DNA from 2 places in the Desulfitobacterium sp. PCE1 genome. Region 1 is predicted to be linked to the other one. Evidence: riboswitches for the same ligand, from Rfam matches in the RefSeq annotation. Region 1 holds a riboswitch; the other holds the start of a gene.
What was found. Region 1 has a riboswitch for S-adenosylmethionine ahead of DESPCE1_RS0106390 (methionine ABC transporter ATP-binding protein). Riboswitches for the same ligand answer to the same signal wherever they lie in the genome.
Positions count from the first base shown of each region.

Region 1 (9,054 bases):
TAAACTTATTTTGAATTCTTTCATGTTGATTTCCTCTTCCCTGTAAAAACTCACCCACAGATTTCTCCCCTTCCTCATTTTTATTACTGTAGGCGGATTTAATATATTGCCGATGCTCTAAACAAGAATCAGCCAAATAAGTGAAGCTAAAATATCCCATCTATTCCACTTTCGTTTAATGCTAAGCAGCACCTTCCAAACTGGTTTTACAGCAGGGGAAGACTAATTGCAAAAAGCCCCCCGGAGCTGCCGAGAGGGGGTTACACCACCTAAGAATATCTACGTTACTACTTGGCCCGACTACCCTTTTTTCTCCTTGATTTCCTCCTGGACCTCCAGTGGTTTACTATGAAAATCAGAATAAGGATAGGCCATACCCACAAAGGTACTGAACTGATTATTGTCCAGATGGTCATGAATGCATAATAAATAATATCCAATGGATTGTAGTTCAGCTCTATAATCTCTCACCCTCTTCTGTAATTTATGGTGAGACAATTATCTCATATAATCCACACTCACAACAAGCTCGACATAACCGGATACTCAACCTCTTCCCCCGTACCGCCGGTCATCGGTTTTAGTCCGCTATGAATAAATGACGCCCTGTGCAAGGCCAAGGAACCGTGCTTTCTTCTAATACCGTCAATTGCCTTATCCAGATCTCTCTGCTTCTCATTCAGTTCATTGAATAAACTCATCTGCAGAAACTCATTGCTGCACAGTTCCGCCGCGCTTACGCCCAGATGTCTCAACGGCTGTCCCCGCCATAATTCATCAAACAGCTCACATGCTGTCTGGTGGATAAAATTTGTACTATCCGTGGGGTCGTAAAGTTTCCTCTGATGAGAACGGTAGAGAAATTCATTGTCCTTAATCGATATAGCCACAAGCCGACAGCAATATCCCGCTGCACGAATCCTCGATGCCACAGTCTCCACCAAGGAGAGCAAGACGAGGTATGCTTCTCTGCAGTTATCGACATCGAATGGTAAAGTCGTTGAGTTTCCCATGCTTTTCACCACCGGATGCCTATTGATGCGGACCAAGGAAACATCCCTGCCATTGGCATAGTTCCAAACCAATCTCCCATGTGACTTTAAGAAAAGTTCCAACCATTTAGGATCCGAGCTAGCCAGCTCGCCGATTGTCCGTACTCTGCGGTCATAAAGTTTTTTCGATGTTGCCCTTCCGACCGCAAAAAGTTCTTCCACTGGCAGGGGCCACATTTTTTCAGGGACCTCCTCTGGGAACAAAGTATGTACCCTATCCGGCTTTTGGAGTCCTGATCCCATTTTCGCTAAGAGTTTATTGCTCGACACACCAACGTTGATGGTAAACCCGAGTTCTTCCCGAATCCGGTCTTTGATTCGGTGGGCAACTTCGATCGGGTCACCAAAAAGTGTTTGGCAGCCGGTATATTCCAAAAAATACTCATCCACCGAGTACTGCTCCACAAGGGGTGAATACTCGCGGAGGATATTTCCCATGGCGGTGCTACATCGCATATACAAAGAATAATCCGGTGGAACAATAATTAACTCCGGACACTTTGCTTTGGCTTCCCAAATCGTCTCTCCCGTTTTAATGCCAAACTTTTTTGCGGGAATCGACTTGGCCAGCACTATGCCATGTCTGGTTTGGGGATCACCTCCCACCAAGCTCGGTACAGTCCTGAGATCTAAAGCATCACCGTGTAATAATCCATTTATTGCCTCCCAACTCAGATAAGCCAAATTCGCATTCACGTGCATTATCACTCTGCTTTCCATACTTATATTTAACAAAGCATCAAACTGTCAGTTTTGAAGAAATCATACACTACCCTGTTGTCCTATTTAACAATGAACCGGTTAACGACAAGTTCATGGAGTTTTTTCATTATGAAAAACCTAATATTATTCTCTAGTCAACTAATATGGAAATTTGCCGTAAACTGATAAGAAAGAACATGGCCATCAGTTTCTTTTCAGAATTTACCGAATCATTTTTTAATCCCCGCCGTCTGACCTCAATCCCCCTTGAAGGCCCTTTAAAGTCCTATATCGGCTTTGTCACCGCCAAGAAGCAACCTCTCTCTGCCGTGAGCAAAGAATTTATTTCTATTGTGGAAGAAGTATTAAGTGACCACTTGCAGAAGAAAGGAAATCTACATGATACTAACTAGTGCATTCAGCTTGCTCTCTGGCATAATGTTGGTCCTCTGTCAAGATTTTGGCTATCACAGTGGGCAACTTTTCGCTTGACGCTACTACCGGAACACACATGTCCCCAAACGCGATCGTGGAGTCTTTTCCTTATTCATCATCATGGTTTTCATCCTGAATGGTGATAACTTTGAGCCCAGAAGACGGCTCTCCATTTATGAATTCCGCCTCTCCCTCCTGCTGCGCTTTTAAAAGGATATCCATGGCATCTGCGACTTTAGCCGCCAGTTGAAAATACATCTTTTCATAATCCGTCATTTAATCTATACCCCCTATTTCAAGCAGCGGCAAGGCTCAAGGTCTTGACCCGGTTCTGCCGTCTGCTTTTATAGGGGAAATTAAAAAGCACATGCGAGGTTTTTTTCACCCTACACATGCGCTATGCTTCGTTATCTGCTGAATCCTAAACACCTAACCCCGTTCAACCGGAAGCAAACCGGCTGTAAACAGAAAAGCAATCCGCATAACCGGTATGCGAACAGTTCCTTTCCGCTGCCAGGGTCAGGAATAGGCTGAATCTCCTGCTGCGTGAAGCCGCACAGTCTGTTCCCCGCCCCATCCCACTATACCCATCTCACCCGCAGCACAGGCACTTTGCTTGTGCAGAAACGGGCAGCGTTGTATAATAAGAATGTCGTCGTGGACAGCTTGACTGTTACGTGTAGGTGCCAACACACCTGCTCGTGCCTGGAAGTGCTCCAACACTTTCAGGTCACGGCGACTTTTTAATTTCCACCTATTTCTAATTATAGCTTTTTTGAGGGGAATTGCAAGGCATGGGAGAGCGGGAATCATCATAAACCTTTTTATTGAATCACCTTGCGCAAACTACTTCCTTGATTCCTTTGCGGTTAGCCGATTCCACAGCTTGTTCCTGTGTAAAGCTTTCCAGACACATCTCCACACGTTTTCCTGGTTGGCGGAGTTTCCGGGCTTCAGCGATAACTTTTGAAACATCACTGCCATAGACAAGAACTTCCGGGATTTCAGCATTGGAGCAGGTCATTTGCTCGATGATAGCCTTTAGATTGATAGCAAACCCTGTAGCAGGGGCATCCTCCCCAAATTCACCGTATAGGGAGTCATAACGCCCTCCTTCAACAACAGGGAAGCCCACTCCGGGAACATAGCCTTCAAAGACTGCACCCGTATAATAACTAAAGCCACGTAAAATCCCCAGATCCAGGGACACATAGTCCTGAACTCCGAAAATCTTTAAGTATTGATACACCTGCCTCAGGGCATCCACTGCTTCCAGCAAGGAAGGCCGCCGGCTCCACTCCAGAACCTGATCCAGCATATCCTCTTTACCATGAAGATGGGGAAGCTTTAAAAGAACGTCCTGAATCTTTAATTCAAAACCGTAGTCCTTAACCAACCGCTCAATCCCCACAAAATCCTTGCGGGCCAGCTTCTCTTGATAATGGAGCTGGAATTCCTGAGGAACTCCCAACTCAGCCATAATACCTTTAAATATACCCATATGTCCCAAATTGATTTGAAAACCCATTCCGCCGATTTTGCGGAGAGCTTCAATCGCTAAGGCGACTACTTCGGCATCCGCCGCAGGGGAGGCTGATCCGATAAGCTCTACTCCTACTTGCCTGAATTCTTGTTTATGAGATTTAGAATAGCGGAAGACATCCGCTGCGTAACATAATCGCAAAGGAAAGGCAGTCCCCCGCATCCGGGTGCTGACCATCCGGGCGATGGGAGTGGTTAACTCCGGACGCAGCACCAGGACATGGCCCTGACGATCAAAGAGCTTAAAGAAACTATCCCCTTCTTCTTCGACCGGCTGGATGCATGCCCCATACTCCAAGGTCGGAGTGACAACCTTCTGATAAGCCCATGCTTTGAATAAATCCAGCGCAGAGGCCTCTGCCCGCTCTTGTAAGGCTAACTCATCTGGAAGAATATCATGCATCCCTTTCGGGATTCTTAAGCCCAAAGAACTTCGCGGCATATTAGTCCTCCTCCTTTTCCTTCTCCTCTAAACGCTTCAGGACCATTTGATAACCATCTGCCCCAAAATACAAACACCTCTTGACCCGACTAATAGTAGCCGTGCTGGCACCTGTGGATTGAGCAATAGTGGTGTAGGTCACATTCTTTTCAAGAAGTTTGGCCACTTCCAGGCGCTGAGCCAGGGACTTAATCTCCGCCACCGTAGCGATATCCTGAAAGAACCTATAGCATTCTTCCCGATCCTTTAATAATAAAAGAGCGTCAAAAAGCGCATCCGTTAAGGAATCACGCAAGCGCTGATCAATTCCCTTAAAATCATCGTCATTATATTCATTCATCATCGATCATCTCCTTATACTTCTATACTTTAATTTATTAAAGTATGAGGTCCTTGTCAATATTCATAATCCTTCTTAAGAAAATTTGTTTAAAAAAGAAATGTCCTTTGATCATAATAAGAACTGTTGTAAAAATTGCTTGCCAAAACCCTATGCTCTATGTTAATATATTGTCTATCAAGATTTCGACTGAAACTTGTCTAAAAATCAATACACACTCTTATCCAGAGTAGGTGGAGGGACTGGCCCGATGAAACCCGGCAACCGACATGAAAATGCACGGTGCTAAATCCTGCAGGAAATACTGGGAGATGAGAGGAAACCCGACTATAACTCCGCGGATTTCCTCGTGGAGTTTTTTATTATATTTTATATTGAGTTAGAACCTAACGAGGAGGAACAGCGTTGATTAGAATTGAGAACTTAACAAAGGTTTACACCTCCCGCAAAGAGCAAGTTGTAGCCATTCAAGATATCTCCCTTCATATTCCCAAAGGCGCTATATACGGCATCATCGGTTTAAGCGGCGCAGGTAAAAGTACCCTGGTCCGTTGCATCAATCGCTTGGAAGAGCCTACCGGCGGTAAAATCGTGATCGATGGTCAGGACTTGACGGCGATGTCTGCTCCTGAGCTCCGGCAAGCCCGCCAAAAGATCGGCATGATCTTTCAGCACTTCCATCTGCTCCAGTCCCGCACCGTTTTTGATAATATTGCCTTTCCCTTAGAGATTGCCGGTTTTAAAAAACCGGAGATAGAAGAACGAGTTAAGGAACTTCTCCCCTTAGTCGGTTTGGAAGATAAAGCTTATGCCTATCCTTCCCAGCTTAGCGGCGGTCAAAAGCAAAGAGTGGGGATTGCTCGTGCATTAGCCACCAATCCCAAAGTACTCCTTTGTGATGAAGCCACCTCTGCCCTTGACCCCCAAACCACTTTATCCATATTGGATCTCTTAAAGGATATCAACCAACGCTTCGGCTTAACCATCATCATGATTACTCACGAAATGAAAGTGGTTAAAGAGATCTGTACCGATGTGGCCGTCATCCATGAGTCAAAAATCGCCGAACAAGGACCGGTGGAATCTGTCTTTATTCACCCCCAGTCCAGTGTTGCCAAAGAATTTATCTCTACCGTATTTCCTAATGAGCTGCCTGGGGATTTGCTCCGTGAACTGGCCACACATCCCAATTCCCAGATCGTACGCATCCAATTCTTAGGCTCACGGGCCTCGGACCCTATCATTGCCGATCTTATGAAAGAATGTGAAGTTCGGGCCAACATCCTCTACGGAAGTATCGACCACCTCCGCTCCACTCTCTTTGGCACCCTGACTTTGGAGCTCCAAGGAGAGCCCGAGCAGCTGGCTTCAGCTCATCAATATCTTGCTCAGCGCGAACTTAAAGTGGAGGTGATCAAGCATGTTTGATTTTACCAATCCCCAATACTGGGAAACCATCTATCGACTTCTGGTCCCTGCCACAGGAGATACTTTATATATGGTTATCGTCTCCACTCTGCTGGCCTATCTTATGGGCGTTCCCCTTGGGGTTATTCTGGTCATCTCTTCCCCCGAGCATATCTCACCCAATCCCTGGATAGAACGCACCCTCGGGACGGTGATCAACATCTTCCGTTCAATACCCTTCATCATTTTGCTCTTGCTCTTGATTCCCGTCACTCAGGCCATTGTCGGTACCTATATCGGTACAACGGCGGCAATAGTACCTTTAGTCATTGCCACAGCACCTTTCGTAGCCCGCATGGTGGAAAATTCACTGAAAGAAGTTCCTTATGGAGTCATTGAAGCAGCTTTATCCATGGGTTCTTCCCCTTGGCAAATTATCTGTAAAGTTCTTTTACCCGAGGCTAAAGCCTCTCTCGTCTTAGGCGTCGCTATCACTACCATCAGTGTCGTTGGGTATACCGCCATGGCGGGAGCCGTAGGAGGCGGTGGCTTGGGAGATGTCGCCATACGCTATGGACAACACCGTTTTCGGACCGATGTTATGTTTATGACCGTCATCATCCTTGTGATCATCGTCCAATTCGTCCAACTCTTTGGCACCAAACTGGCTCGCCGGATTAATCACCACTAAGCATGTTCCAAGCTCTCACTCAAATTCATGCCGGGCGATACCGGTACTCCGTCATGTTCTTTGAGGAGAAGGCTTGAGCATATATCTTCTAAAGGGTATCTCACAGAAATGTCTTCATGTGTATCTTCAGAGGAAAAGAAAGAAGAATTTAAGGAGGAAATAAGAATGAAACGTAAACTCTCGACTTTAATTATCGGCTCCGTAGTAGCCCTATCCTTGGTACTTACCGGGTGCGGAAGCACCCCTCAAAAAGCCGATACTCCGCCCAACTCCGGTAATGCTAATGAGCCTGTGACAATCAAAGTAGGCGCTACTCCCGTTCCCCATGCCGAACTTCTTGAATTCGTCCAACCTAAATTAGCAGAACAAGGTATCAATCTGGAAATCGTCGATTTTACGGATTACGCTCTTCCTAACCCAGCCGTTAACGACGGAGTCATCGACGCCAACTTCTTCCAACACACTCCTTACCTGGATACCTACCTTGCTCAAGGCATGAAGCTGGCAATCATCGGCACCGTGCATATTGAGCCCATGGGCTTCTACTCTAAAAAAGTAACCAAAATCGATGAGCTCAAAGACGGTGATGCTATTGCCATCCCTAACGATCCCTCCAATGGCGGCCGCGCTTTAGCCGTCTTAGAACAAGCCGGATTGATTAAACTCAAAGACGGTGCCGGTGTCACCGCAACAGAATTGGATATCGTTGAAAACCCTAAAAAGCTAAAAATTCAAGCCATTGAGGCTGCTCAACTTCCCCACGCTCTTACTGACCCCAAAATTGCTGGAGCTGTCATCAACACCAACTACGCTTTAGAAGCCGGCCTCAATCCCACTGAGGATGCCATTGTCCTTGAAGGCAAAGATTCTCCTTATGCCAACATCGTGGTAGCCAAAGAAGATCGCAAAAACGATCCCAATCTCAAAAAATTAGTAGATGCTTTGAACTCCCCAGAAGTTAAGCAGTTTATTGAAGATACCTACAAAGGTGCTGTCGTTCCTGCCTTCTAAGCATTACTACTTCAACTCATAAAGAAAGAGCCGTTCCTCAAACCGAGGGCGGCTTTTCTCATTGCTATGCACTCTATGTCTATTTTAATCTTAACAATTTAATCTTTGCTCTTACCATCAGATCCTGAAACTTCTCATTATCCATGAATCCACATCCTTATTCCTAGGAATGGAATAATCATATCTTATCCCCTAGATTAACCCAACTACAAATCCACTTAAACCCATCTCCGATTACCATATTTTTGATGGCATAGAACGGGTCACTCCTCACACACTATAGACAAATTACCCAGGATGAAGAACTTAGTCAACATCTTGGACTATGAGGAGAATATCTCTATGAATTCCTTCGATAAAAAAATCCAGACCCGATTACGCATGCATCCTGAGATGCTGCGCAACATTTTAACCGAGCCCAATGAAGAGACTCTCACGACCTTAACCCGCTATAAAGTGTTTGAATCCAAAGGAGCCTATCTCAGCCAACTTCTTCTTTCCCTGCTTCCCCAGTGGGAATACCTGGCTTGCGAAGGCAATGCATATTTAGGACAAATCCTTCGCGACCTGGAAAAGACGCCCATTAGTCCGGTTCCTCATGAGTCCGATTTTCTGCGGGCGAATCTATTGCGTATCCGCATCCTTGCCGAAACTCCAGGAGTTTTTCCTTTTTCCCCCTTTATTATTCAAGAACATCTTCTCAACTTTTTAGAGGGTGCGGATCTGATCGCTGATTTACCCCAATTGACGGTCATTCATTTCAGCAGAGATGAACTGAGGCCCTTAGCCTCAGAACTGGCTCAATACCGCCTTAGCCCTTTAAGCCGCCGCTATGTGCAGAACCTGTTCCACCAGGAACGCCAGGAAGCCATTCTCTCCAATCTTGCTTATCTATGCAAAAACTATCCTTTGCTCGGCACCTGCCGACAGGCCTATGCTTTGCTGCTCTCCCTGGATAACATTGAAAATTGGAGCAAACACCCCTTCTGCCTCCGTCTGGTGTCCAATCGCTTCTGGGATTATCGCACAAAGGAGATCTTATAGCTCATCCATGGGTCGGCCTTTCGTCTCTTCACCTAGAACGAGAACATTAAAGACAACTAATATAAGCACTCCGGCAAACATCAGAAAAACCGTTTCTGTAGGTATTTCTGCTCCCAGCATGCGGCCTACCACCATAGGGGCTAAGATGCCGCCGATACGGCCAAACCCTGCAGCCCAACCGGCACCGGTTCCACGAGCTCTGGTAGGATAAAGCTCAGGGGTATAGGTGTAGAGAATTCCCCATGCTCCAAGATTAAAGAAAGACATAAGGGAGCCAAAGACAAGAATCATTGTCACACTGTTTCCCTGACCAAAGAAATAAGCACTCATCGCCGTACCCAAAACGAAAGCAGCCAAGGTAGGCTTTCGCCCAATGCGATCGACCAAA
Region 1 covers NZ_KB913023.1:1,284,561-1,293,614, reverse strand. Annotated here, with positions in the region: gene DESPCE1_RS0106435 (hypothetical protein) at 1-24, opposite strand, end outside; gene DESPCE1_RS22940 (hypothetical protein) at 301-471, opposite strand; gene DESPCE1_RS0106420 (DNA polymerase IV) at 519-1,772, opposite strand; gene DESPCE1_RS0106415 (hypothetical protein) at 1,952-2,167, shown strand; gene DESPCE1_RS23175 (hypothetical protein) at 2,298-2,465, opposite strand; gene DESPCE1_RS23630 (hypothetical protein) at 2,709-2,879, opposite strand; gene hisZ (ATP phosphoribosyltransferase regulatory subunit) at 3,022-4,173, opposite strand; gene DESPCE1_RS0106395 (YerC/YecD family TrpR-related protein) at 4,175-4,516, opposite strand; SAM riboswitch class I at 4,731-4,831, shown strand; gene DESPCE1_RS0106390 (methionine ABC transporter ATP-binding protein) at 4,919-5,941, shown strand; gene DESPCE1_RS0106385 (methionine ABC transporter permease) at 5,934-6,611, shown strand; gene DESPCE1_RS0106380 (MetQ/NlpA family ABC transporter substrate-binding protein) at 6,777-7,622, shown strand; gene DESPCE1_RS0106375 (hypothetical protein) at 7,965-8,666, shown strand; gene DESPCE1_RS0106370 (MFS transporter) at 8,661-9,054, opposite strand, start outside.

Region 2 (9,054 bases), 2.6 Mb from region 1:
CGATCCACCTTTAAAAAAGACAGGGGTTCTTTTTTTATTTCTTCAAGGGCCTCTTCTCGATTATATACATCATAAGGGAGGGCAGCTACTTTCCTTGCTACATCTTCCCTGGGTCTTATGGCTTGAAAGGGTCTAATCCTTGCCAAAGTATTCCCTCCTCTTGAATTGAATTCAGCTTATTTTATGACGCGGACTCTCAGTACGCCGTCAATTTCTCTGAGTTTGGCAATCATCTCTGGACCGGCCGGAGTTTCGATATCGATAAGGGTATAGGCATAGGACCCTTTGCTTTTGTTCATTAAGTCCGAGATATTGACATTTTCTTTGGCTAAGGTAGAGGTGAATTGACCTAGCATATTGGGGACGTTTTTATGATTGATGGCAATCCGCCCGGCTTGGGTGCATACTCCCATATCACAATTGGGGAAATTGACAGAATTCTTGATATTGCCATGCTCAAGGTAATTCATCATCTGCTCTACAGCCATGACCGCACAGTTTTCTTCGGATTCCGCTGTGGATGCTCCTAGATGAGGAATGGCAATAACCCCTTCCACTCCGCAGACTTTTGGGTTGGGGAAGTCTGTCACATATTTGGCAACCTTTCCTGTGCCGAGAGCTTCAAGCAAAGCATCTTCATCCACCAGGGTATCCCTGGAGAAATTCAGGATAATCACGCCGTCTTTCATTTGCTCAAAAGCTTGTTTATTGAGCATTCCACGGTTGGAATCGGTTAAGGGGACATGGATGGTAATGAAATCACATTCCCGATAAATGTCTTCTACACTTTTGATGGGTTTAATATATTTAGACAGCTTCCAGGCATGTTCAACAGAAATATAGGGGTCATAACCGCAAACATCCATTTCCATTTTATTGGCGGCATTGGCTACCAAGACGCCGATGGCACCTAAGCCTATGACTCCCAGCTTCTTGCCTTTGATTTCTGTTCCGGCAAATTTAGCTTTATTCTTTTCAACCAGTTTGGCAACTTCGGGATCCGTCTGACAGGAGCTAACCCAGTTAACTCCTCCCACAAGATTCCGGGCAGCCATAATCATGGTGGCAATCACCATCTCCTTTACCCCATTGGCATTGGCACCAGGGGTGTTAAAGACGACGATTCCTTTTTCAGCGCATTTATCCAAGGGGATGTTATTGACTCCAGCTCCAGCTCGAGCAATGGCCTCAATATCAGGAGGTAATTCCAGATCGTGCATAGAGGTACTGCGGACAAGGATACCGTTAGCATCTTCGTAACGGTCTACATTAATATAGTGATCGGTAAAAAGCTTTAATCCCGCTTCGGAAATATTATTCAGGCAATTGATTTTAAACATTAAAAACACTCCTCTTTTTATAATTCTTACTTATTTTCTGCTTCAAACTTTTTCATAAACTCCACTAAATCCTTGACCCCTTGGATCGGCATGGCATTGTAAATGCTGGCCCTCATCCCTCCCACTGTACGATAGCCTTTAAGGTTCTCAAAACCTGCGGCCTTGGCTTCTTTGATAAACTTGGCATCCAACTCCTCAGAGCCTGTCACGAAGGGAACATTCATTAAGGAGCGATCCTTTTTCACCACAGTTCCTTTAAACATGTCACTGGCATCCAAGTAATCATAAAGGATGGCAGCCTTTTCCTCGTTAATCTTTTTCATAGCCTCCAGTCCGCCCAGTTTTTTGAGCCATTGGAACACTTTACCGCAGATATATATTCCGTAGACCGGCGGTGTATTATAGGCGGAGTTGTTATCGAAATGGACTTTATATTTGAGCATCGTGGGGGTCCCCGGCAAAACATCCTCCGTGATGAGGTCCTCACGAATAATGACAATCACGACCCCAGCAGGACCCACATTCTTTTGGGCTCCGGCAAAAATAAGTCCATATTTTGTAACATCAATGGGTTCAGATAGAAAATTCGAGGACATATCGGCAATCAAGGGTTTATCCCCCACATCAGGAAGTTCATTAAACTTGGTTCCAAAGATGGTATTGTTGTGGCAGATGTAGACATAGTCCGCATCCTCGGAGAATTTTAAATCTTTAAGGTCTGGAATATAGGAGTAGTTCTGGTCCTCTGATGAAGCGATGACATTGATCTTTCCGTACAGCTTTCCTTCGGAAATGGCTTTCTTGGCCCACTGTCCTGTATTCAGATGATCCGCCACCCGATTCTTCATAAGGTTCATGGGAATCATGGCAAACTGTTGGGACGCCCCTCCCTGAAGAAAGAGAATTTTATAATGTTCAGGAATATTAAGCAACTCCCTTAGATCCTGGGCGGCCTCATTCATCATCCCCTCAATCGTCTTGGAACGATGGCTCATCTCCATAACGGACATGCCCGTTCCCTGGTAATCCAGCATTTCCTCAGCGGCTTCTCTTAGGACTTCTTCGGGCAATACTGCCGGCCCTGCTGAAAAATTGTACACTCTTTTCATTTGAAATATCCCCCTTATTTATAAATATTTATGAATGTTAACATATATTGGGTTGTCCAGGGTAGATAAAAACCCACCCCAGTCTTTGGGGCGGGTATTCCGCGGTGCCACCCAAGTTCCAGCCTTTACGGTTTACGGGCAGTAAGCCCTACCACCTTCCTCCTTCGTGTCGTTAAGGAGAAACTATGGTAGTGCGGCGCGGATAATAAATAAAACCTCTCATCCCAAATCAGGGACGAGAGGTTATTCCCGCGTTGCCACCCATGTTGCCGTAATCGGCCAACTTATGTCCGCGATATCGGGCGGAACCCGTCACAATTCATCATTGGCCACTCCAGGATGGAATCCGCTTCGCTTCTATGACTGACTTGCACCAACCGTCAGCTCTCTACACATATTCGGCACCGGATGTCCCTTCATCGTGTTGGACTATAGATCTACGTTGTTATGATTCTAATCTATTACAGGCCTTTTTGTCAAGTGTTATTGCTAAAATAATTATTTCCCTGCTTCGACATTGCCTTCTAAGCCGATCTCAGACGCGATGGCGCGCATTCCATTAATGGTCTCTTCGATGATTTCATTTAAGTCCTTACCCAGGCGGTTGGCACCGGCTTCAATGACTTCCCTGTTGACATTCTCGGCGAAGCTTTTTTGCTTCCATTTCTTTTTGACCGATTTGGTGGTCAGGTCATGAAGGCTCTTGCTGGGACGAAGCAAGGCTGTGGCTGAGACCAAGCCTGTTAATTCATCGACGGTAAACAAAACATTTTCCACGTTCTCCCGGGGTTCTACATCATGGACCAGACCATAACCATGGCTTTCAATAGCCCGGATGAACTCCTCCGGCAATCCTTTGGGAGTAAGGATCTCCCGGGTTTTGCGACAGTGTTGATCAGGGTACATCTCAAAGTCGATATCATGCAATAACCCGATATTTCCCCAAAGGTCAGGATCTTCTTGATAAAGGGAGGCAAAATGGCGCATCACAGCTTCCACCGTTATGGAGTGACGCAATAAAGTCTCACTTTTTACATAGTCATTGAGAAGCTGCCAAGCAGCCTCTCTATCCCGTGTATAATCCAGCATCCGACATCCTTCTTTCTCATAGTTTATGGTTGGTCTTAACAGTCTCAATAGAATGATTAGACCTAGAACTTAGATATTGCCTAATTCTTCAAGGTTATAGGGTGTTTCCTGATAGACATAGTAGTTCAGCCAATTGGCAAAAAGCAAATTAGAATGACCTCTCCACTTGACGATGGGGGTCTTCATGGGATCGTCCCCAGGATAGTAGTTCTGAGGAATATTGATGGGTAGTCCTTGGGATATATCCCGATCATACTCCGATTTTAGGGTGTGAGGATCGTATTCGGAATGACCTGTGACAAAAATCTGCCGACCGCCCTTGGTCCCGATGAGATAGACTCCGGACTCCTCAGATTCCGAAAGAATCTCCAACTCCGGCACCTTGACAATATCTTCTTTTCTTACCTCTGTATGCCTGGAGTGGGGAACATAAAAGACATCATCAAAGCCTCTGAGCAAACGGATATCCTTGCAGTTTAAGGTATGAGGGAATACGCCGAACATTTTTGCTTGTAAAGGATACTTGGGAACACCAAAGAAGTGATAAAGCCCCGCCTGGGCTCCCCAGCAAATGAAAAGCGTGGAAAAGACGTTGCTCTTACTCCAATCCATAATCTTCTGCAGTTCCGGCCAAAAATCAACCTCTTCAAAGGGCATCTGCTCAATGGGGGCACCCGTAATAATCATTCCGTCAAATTTTTGATCTTTAATACTGTCAAAGGTCTGATAATACTTAATGAGGTATTCTTCCGGGGTATTCTTAGAGAGATGGGTTTCCGGATAAAGAAGGGTAATGTCCACTTGCAAAGGAGAATTCCCTAAGAGCCTAAGAATCTGTGTTTCCGTCACGATCTTATTGGGCATGAGATTTAGAATGACAATGCTAAGAGGGCGAATGTCCTGATGCTCGGCACGCCTCTCTTCCATAATAAAAACATCTTCTTTGGTGAGTATTTCTGCTGCAGGCAGGCCATCGGGTACATTAATCGGCATAGTATTCTCCCTTCAATACACTTAAAAATAAAGAAAACCTCTTTCCGAGAAAGAGGGCATCGCCAAAAGTTCCTCTCTCATCTATCAATGCTTCCATCGCAGGAATTAGCACCGTTGTATTCATCAGAATACCGGTTGCTGGGTTTCATCGGGCCAGTCCCTCCACCACTCTTGATAAGAAATGGGATGTATTTAATTGCTGACGATGAAAATCGTCATTGGCACTATATTATTATATCTTTTCTTTAAAGTCAATCTGCTCTATAACAAAAATATTTTGAAGCACACTATATAATATAACAGATTCCTTCATGTTGTAGGCATACGGGCAGATGCGGAAAAGCTTTTGCTCGGGTCGAGTAGCTTTACGCACAACGCTCACTCTATAGCTCCAGAGCTGGTCAACTCGCTTTCTTAACAGCTACGCCAAACCCCGCTGCTTTCTGCATGTGAACCGGTGGCTTCGCTACGTTAAGAAAGCCTCGTTGACCCGGTCGCTCTTCCGCTAAAGCCGTTCCCTTTTGTGCGTAAAGCTACACTTGCGGGGCCTTTTTACTTCTGCATCGTGTGGCTGGACTTTTAGCCCTTACTTCTTTTCCGGGCCTTTTTAAGGGCAGCTGGCGATGCCGTAGGCAGTACCAGCGGAGGATGAAAAGCTCATCCGGGCCGGGTACTTATCCTACACCTGCACCGCTCAAACCCGAAAAGCAGCCCAAGGATTTTGCTTTAAGGCAGAGAACGGATTCTAAGCGAGCAGGGTAGCAATCTTCGCGAAAAGACTGCAGCGGAGTCGGGTTGGAAACAGGACGTTTCCAACCGGCCATTGAGCAGGAGCGATTTAGCCGGGCACCCGACGCAGCGGAAGTCTTGAGCGATTAGATTGCTCCGCGCAGCTTATGGAGTGAACGCCGAAAGCAAAATCCTGGAGAACTAGCTTTCCGGGCCTTTTTCATACTAGAAGACGGCTCTCTCCAACTAAAAGCAGGATGAGAACCGTCTTTTTCTTCATTATCCTTAGACCTATCCTATTACTAAAGTTTTCCGCCTTCGACAATTAACTCTTCAGGTTTTACATCATCTCCGTACACGGGGAGAAGAGTCTTTTTATAAGCTTGCCCCACAAAATCCTCCTTACCAATCGCTTCCAACTCTTGATTAATCCAGTTTAAGAGTTCGGTGTTGCCCTTCTTTACTGCCGGAGCAATTGTGTCCGTTCCGCCTAAAGTAGGTACACCTACAGAGAAGCCGGGATTAGATTTTGCCCAAGCAAGCACTTCCGTATTGTCATGAGCTAACGCGGCCCCTCGACCATCTTTTAAAGCTTCAAAAGCTTCCGTGTTTTGATCATACTTGAGAAGTTCGAGGTCAGGGTGATTCTTGGTTAAATAATCTTGAGCTGTGGTTCCTTTATTGACAATAACTTTCTTCCCTTTAAGCTGGTCGATGGAGGTAATCAGAGCCCCGTCAGGTGATACGAGCCCTAGAGAAACCTTCATGTAAGGATTGGCAAAATCAACCTTTTGCTTTCTTTCCTCCGTGACTGTGAAATTAGCCATGATGATATCTACCTTGTTGGATTCAAGATAAGGGACTCTGTTGGCAGCCTCAACCAATACGAATTCCACTTTGGATTCGTCCCCCAAAAGGTCTTTAGCAAAACGCTTGGCAATTTCCACGTCAAAGCCTTGATTCTGTCCATTGGAATCCACATACCCAAAAGGCGGTTTGTCGCTGAATACTCCAATCCTTAAGGTACCACGCTGTTTAATCTCTTCTAAAGATCCTGCTGAGGACGTACCATTTGAGTTATTTGCTGGGTTGGCTCCTGCTTGGCTGCACCCCACAAGCCCTCCAAGGAGTAAAGCGCCTGCTAGTGCGAGGGACAATAATCTCTTCATCTTTTTCATCTTTTCTCTCAACCTTTCTTTGCTTTTTTGTACTCTAGTATTGGAATATATTAAGAAATCGCCTAGCCCGATCCGTGCGGGGATTATTAAAGAACTCCTGAGGTCCAGCAATCTCACAAATATCACCTGAATCCATGAAAACGATTCGATCAGCCACAGCCTGGGCGAAACCCATTTCATGAGTGACGATAATCATGGTCATTCCTTGTTTGGCCAAACCCAGCATAACATCAAGAACTTCTCGAACCATTTCCGGATCAAGGGATGCTGTCACCTCGTCAAAAAGCATCATCTCGGGATTCATACATAAGGCCCTGACGATAGCGATTCTCTGCTTCTGACCTCCGGACAACTCCCTTGGAAAAGCGTTTATTCTATCATATAACCCGACTCTTTCCAAGAGGACCTTGGCTTGCTCCAGCACTTGGCTTCTACCCCTGTTCTGAACTTTCGTGGGGCCAAGAAGAATATTCTCAAGCACCGTCATATGGGGAAAAAGATCATAGTTCTGGAAGACCATACCGATCTGCTGACGGATTTTTTTCCAGTCAACATTTTTTCCTATGAGGCTTTGACCTGAAAGCAGAATATCTCCCCCTTGAATGGGTTCAAGACCATTAAGACATCGGAGCAAGGTGCTTTTCCCGCATCCGGAAGGCCCTAAAACCACAATAACCTCACCCCTCTGGACTTGGAGATCAATCTCATTGAGAACAGGTTTGCCACCATACTCCTTGTGCAACGCTTTGATTTCCAACACTACTTCCTTTTTCTCTACACTCATTTAATCACCCCTAACTGCTCCACTTCGCTTCCAGCTTCTTTGCAAAACGAGATAACGGATAACACATGGTGAAGTACAACATAAAAATAAATCCATAAATCCAGAAGGAAGCCGTGGGTACCGTGAAACGAGCGTTCTCTATGATTTGTTGACCGACCTTGAGAACTTCCACTACGCCGATGAGAACCACAAGCGAGGTGGTTTTGACCATCCGTGTAGCCAAATTAATCGTGGCGGGAAGCATTCGTCTTACAGCCTGAGGAATTAAAATATACCGGTAAAGCTTCCAAAAGCTTAAACCCAAGGCTTTACCGGAGTCACTCTGATGTCGGGGCAAGGATTCTAAGGCCCCTCTAACGATATCACCCATTTCTGCCGTTCCCCAGAGAATAAAGACAATAATAGCTATGACCTCACCCTCTAGATGGATATTAAAGGCCGCGGTAATTCCGAAATAGCCGATGAATAACCAGACAAGGACGGGAATAATTCTGAAGGTTTCCAGATAAAGGCGGCAGAGCCCTTTGATCATCCTCGATTTTATAGTCATGAGAAGACCAAAGAGGATTCCCGTAAAGGTGGAAATTAAGATGGCGATGAAGGCTATTCGTGCCGTAACCAGCAATCCCTCCAGCAGGCGCATTATATTTTGTGAGGTAAAGATCATCTCAATGGCCGAACTCTGCATAACGCACCTTCCTCTCCAACCAAGTCAGGAAAAACGATAGGGGTAAAAGAATGATCAAGTAAGAAACAACCAGCATAAAGAGAGATTCAATGGTCTGGTAATACATCCCGATGAGGTCCTTGGTTACATTCATAAGGTCCAGGATGGCGATAGCCCCGACGACGGAAGTTTCTTTCAGCAAGAAGATACAATTAGCGCCAAGGGCCGGGACACTAAAAGACAAAGCCTGAGGGAATACTACATAACGAATCAATTGCCACCGTGAAAACCCTAAGCTTAAGCCAGATTCAATCTGGGATCTGCTCACCGCCTCCATACCGCCGCGGAAAGCCTCAGCCATATAGCTGCCTCCTAAAAAGGAAAGACCAAGAATTGCACAAGTAGTTTCACTTAAGGTCACCCCCAGCTTCGTTAGCCCAAAATAGAGAAAGTAGAGCTGGATAAGCAAAGGGGTATTCCGGGAGAGCTCTATATAGACTCCCACAATAGTTTTTAAAAAAGGTACACGGTAATAAATTATTACACTGCAGATAAGGCCAAGGAGCAAAGAAGACAGTGTCCCCCAGAAAGCAAGCTTTAAGGTAAGCCATGCCGCTTTCTCATATAAAGGGATATTTTGAAGAATAAATTCCCAATTTAAGTTCATGGCCGTTCTCTCTTTCAGTCAAATCTGCTGGACTTCTATACTCTAAGTCTATTCATATAATTCATATATATTTACTATGACATATCGGAATTATATATTTTAGTTACTGCTATGTCAATAACTAAATTTTTTAAATAAGCAAAAGGAGCTAACATCTTTGAACCTGGATAAGTTCACGAGATGTCAGCTCCTTATTTTCTTGTTTAATTTAGCCTCAAAGTGCTTAGAGGCTGAGAAAATTTTAATAATTTATATTAGAAAATTTCCAGGCCCACCGGGCAATGATCTGAACCCATTATTTTGTCGTAGATTAGGGCATCCTTAAGTTCATTCTTCAAGCTTTCAGAGACGCAAAAATAATCAATACGCCACCCTGCATTATTGGTTCGAGCATTGAACATATAGGACCACCAAGTGTAGGAATCTGTTTTATCCGGGTAGAAATGGCGGAAGGTATCGATAAAGCCATTCTTAAGAAGTCCACTGAACTTTGCCCGT
Region 2 covers NZ_KB913023.1:3,917,052-3,926,105, forward strand. Annotated here, with positions in the region: gene DESPCE1_RS0119360 (DUF1015 domain-containing protein) at 1-146, opposite strand, end outside; gene DESPCE1_RS0119365 (phosphoglycerate dehydrogenase) at 177-1,340, opposite strand; gene serC (3-phosphoserine/phosphohydroxythreonine transaminase) at 1,367-2,449, opposite strand; gene DESPCE1_RS0119375 (HDIG domain-containing metalloprotein) at 2,948-3,538, opposite strand; gene metA (homoserine O-succinyltransferase) at 3,608-4,531, opposite strand; SAM riboswitch class I at 4,606-4,712, opposite strand; partial or broken gene DESPCE1_RS24225 (hypothetical protein) at 5,327-5,521, shown strand; gene DESPCE1_RS0119385 (cysteine ABC transporter substrate-binding protein) at 5,563-6,438, opposite strand; gene DESPCE1_RS0119390 (amino acid ABC transporter ATP-binding protein) at 6,473-7,222, opposite strand; gene DESPCE1_RS0119395 (amino acid ABC transporter permease) at 7,233-7,910, opposite strand; gene DESPCE1_RS0119400 (amino acid ABC transporter permease) at 7,891-8,556, opposite strand; gene DESPCE1_RS0119405 (exodeoxyribonuclease III) at 8,811-9,054, opposite strand, start outside.
Region 2: it holds a riboswitch for S-adenosylmethionine, as region 1 does, so the genes downstream of both, metA (homoserine O-succinyltransferase) here and DESPCE1_RS0106390 (methionine ABC transporter ATP-binding protein) in region 1, are expected to answer to the same signal.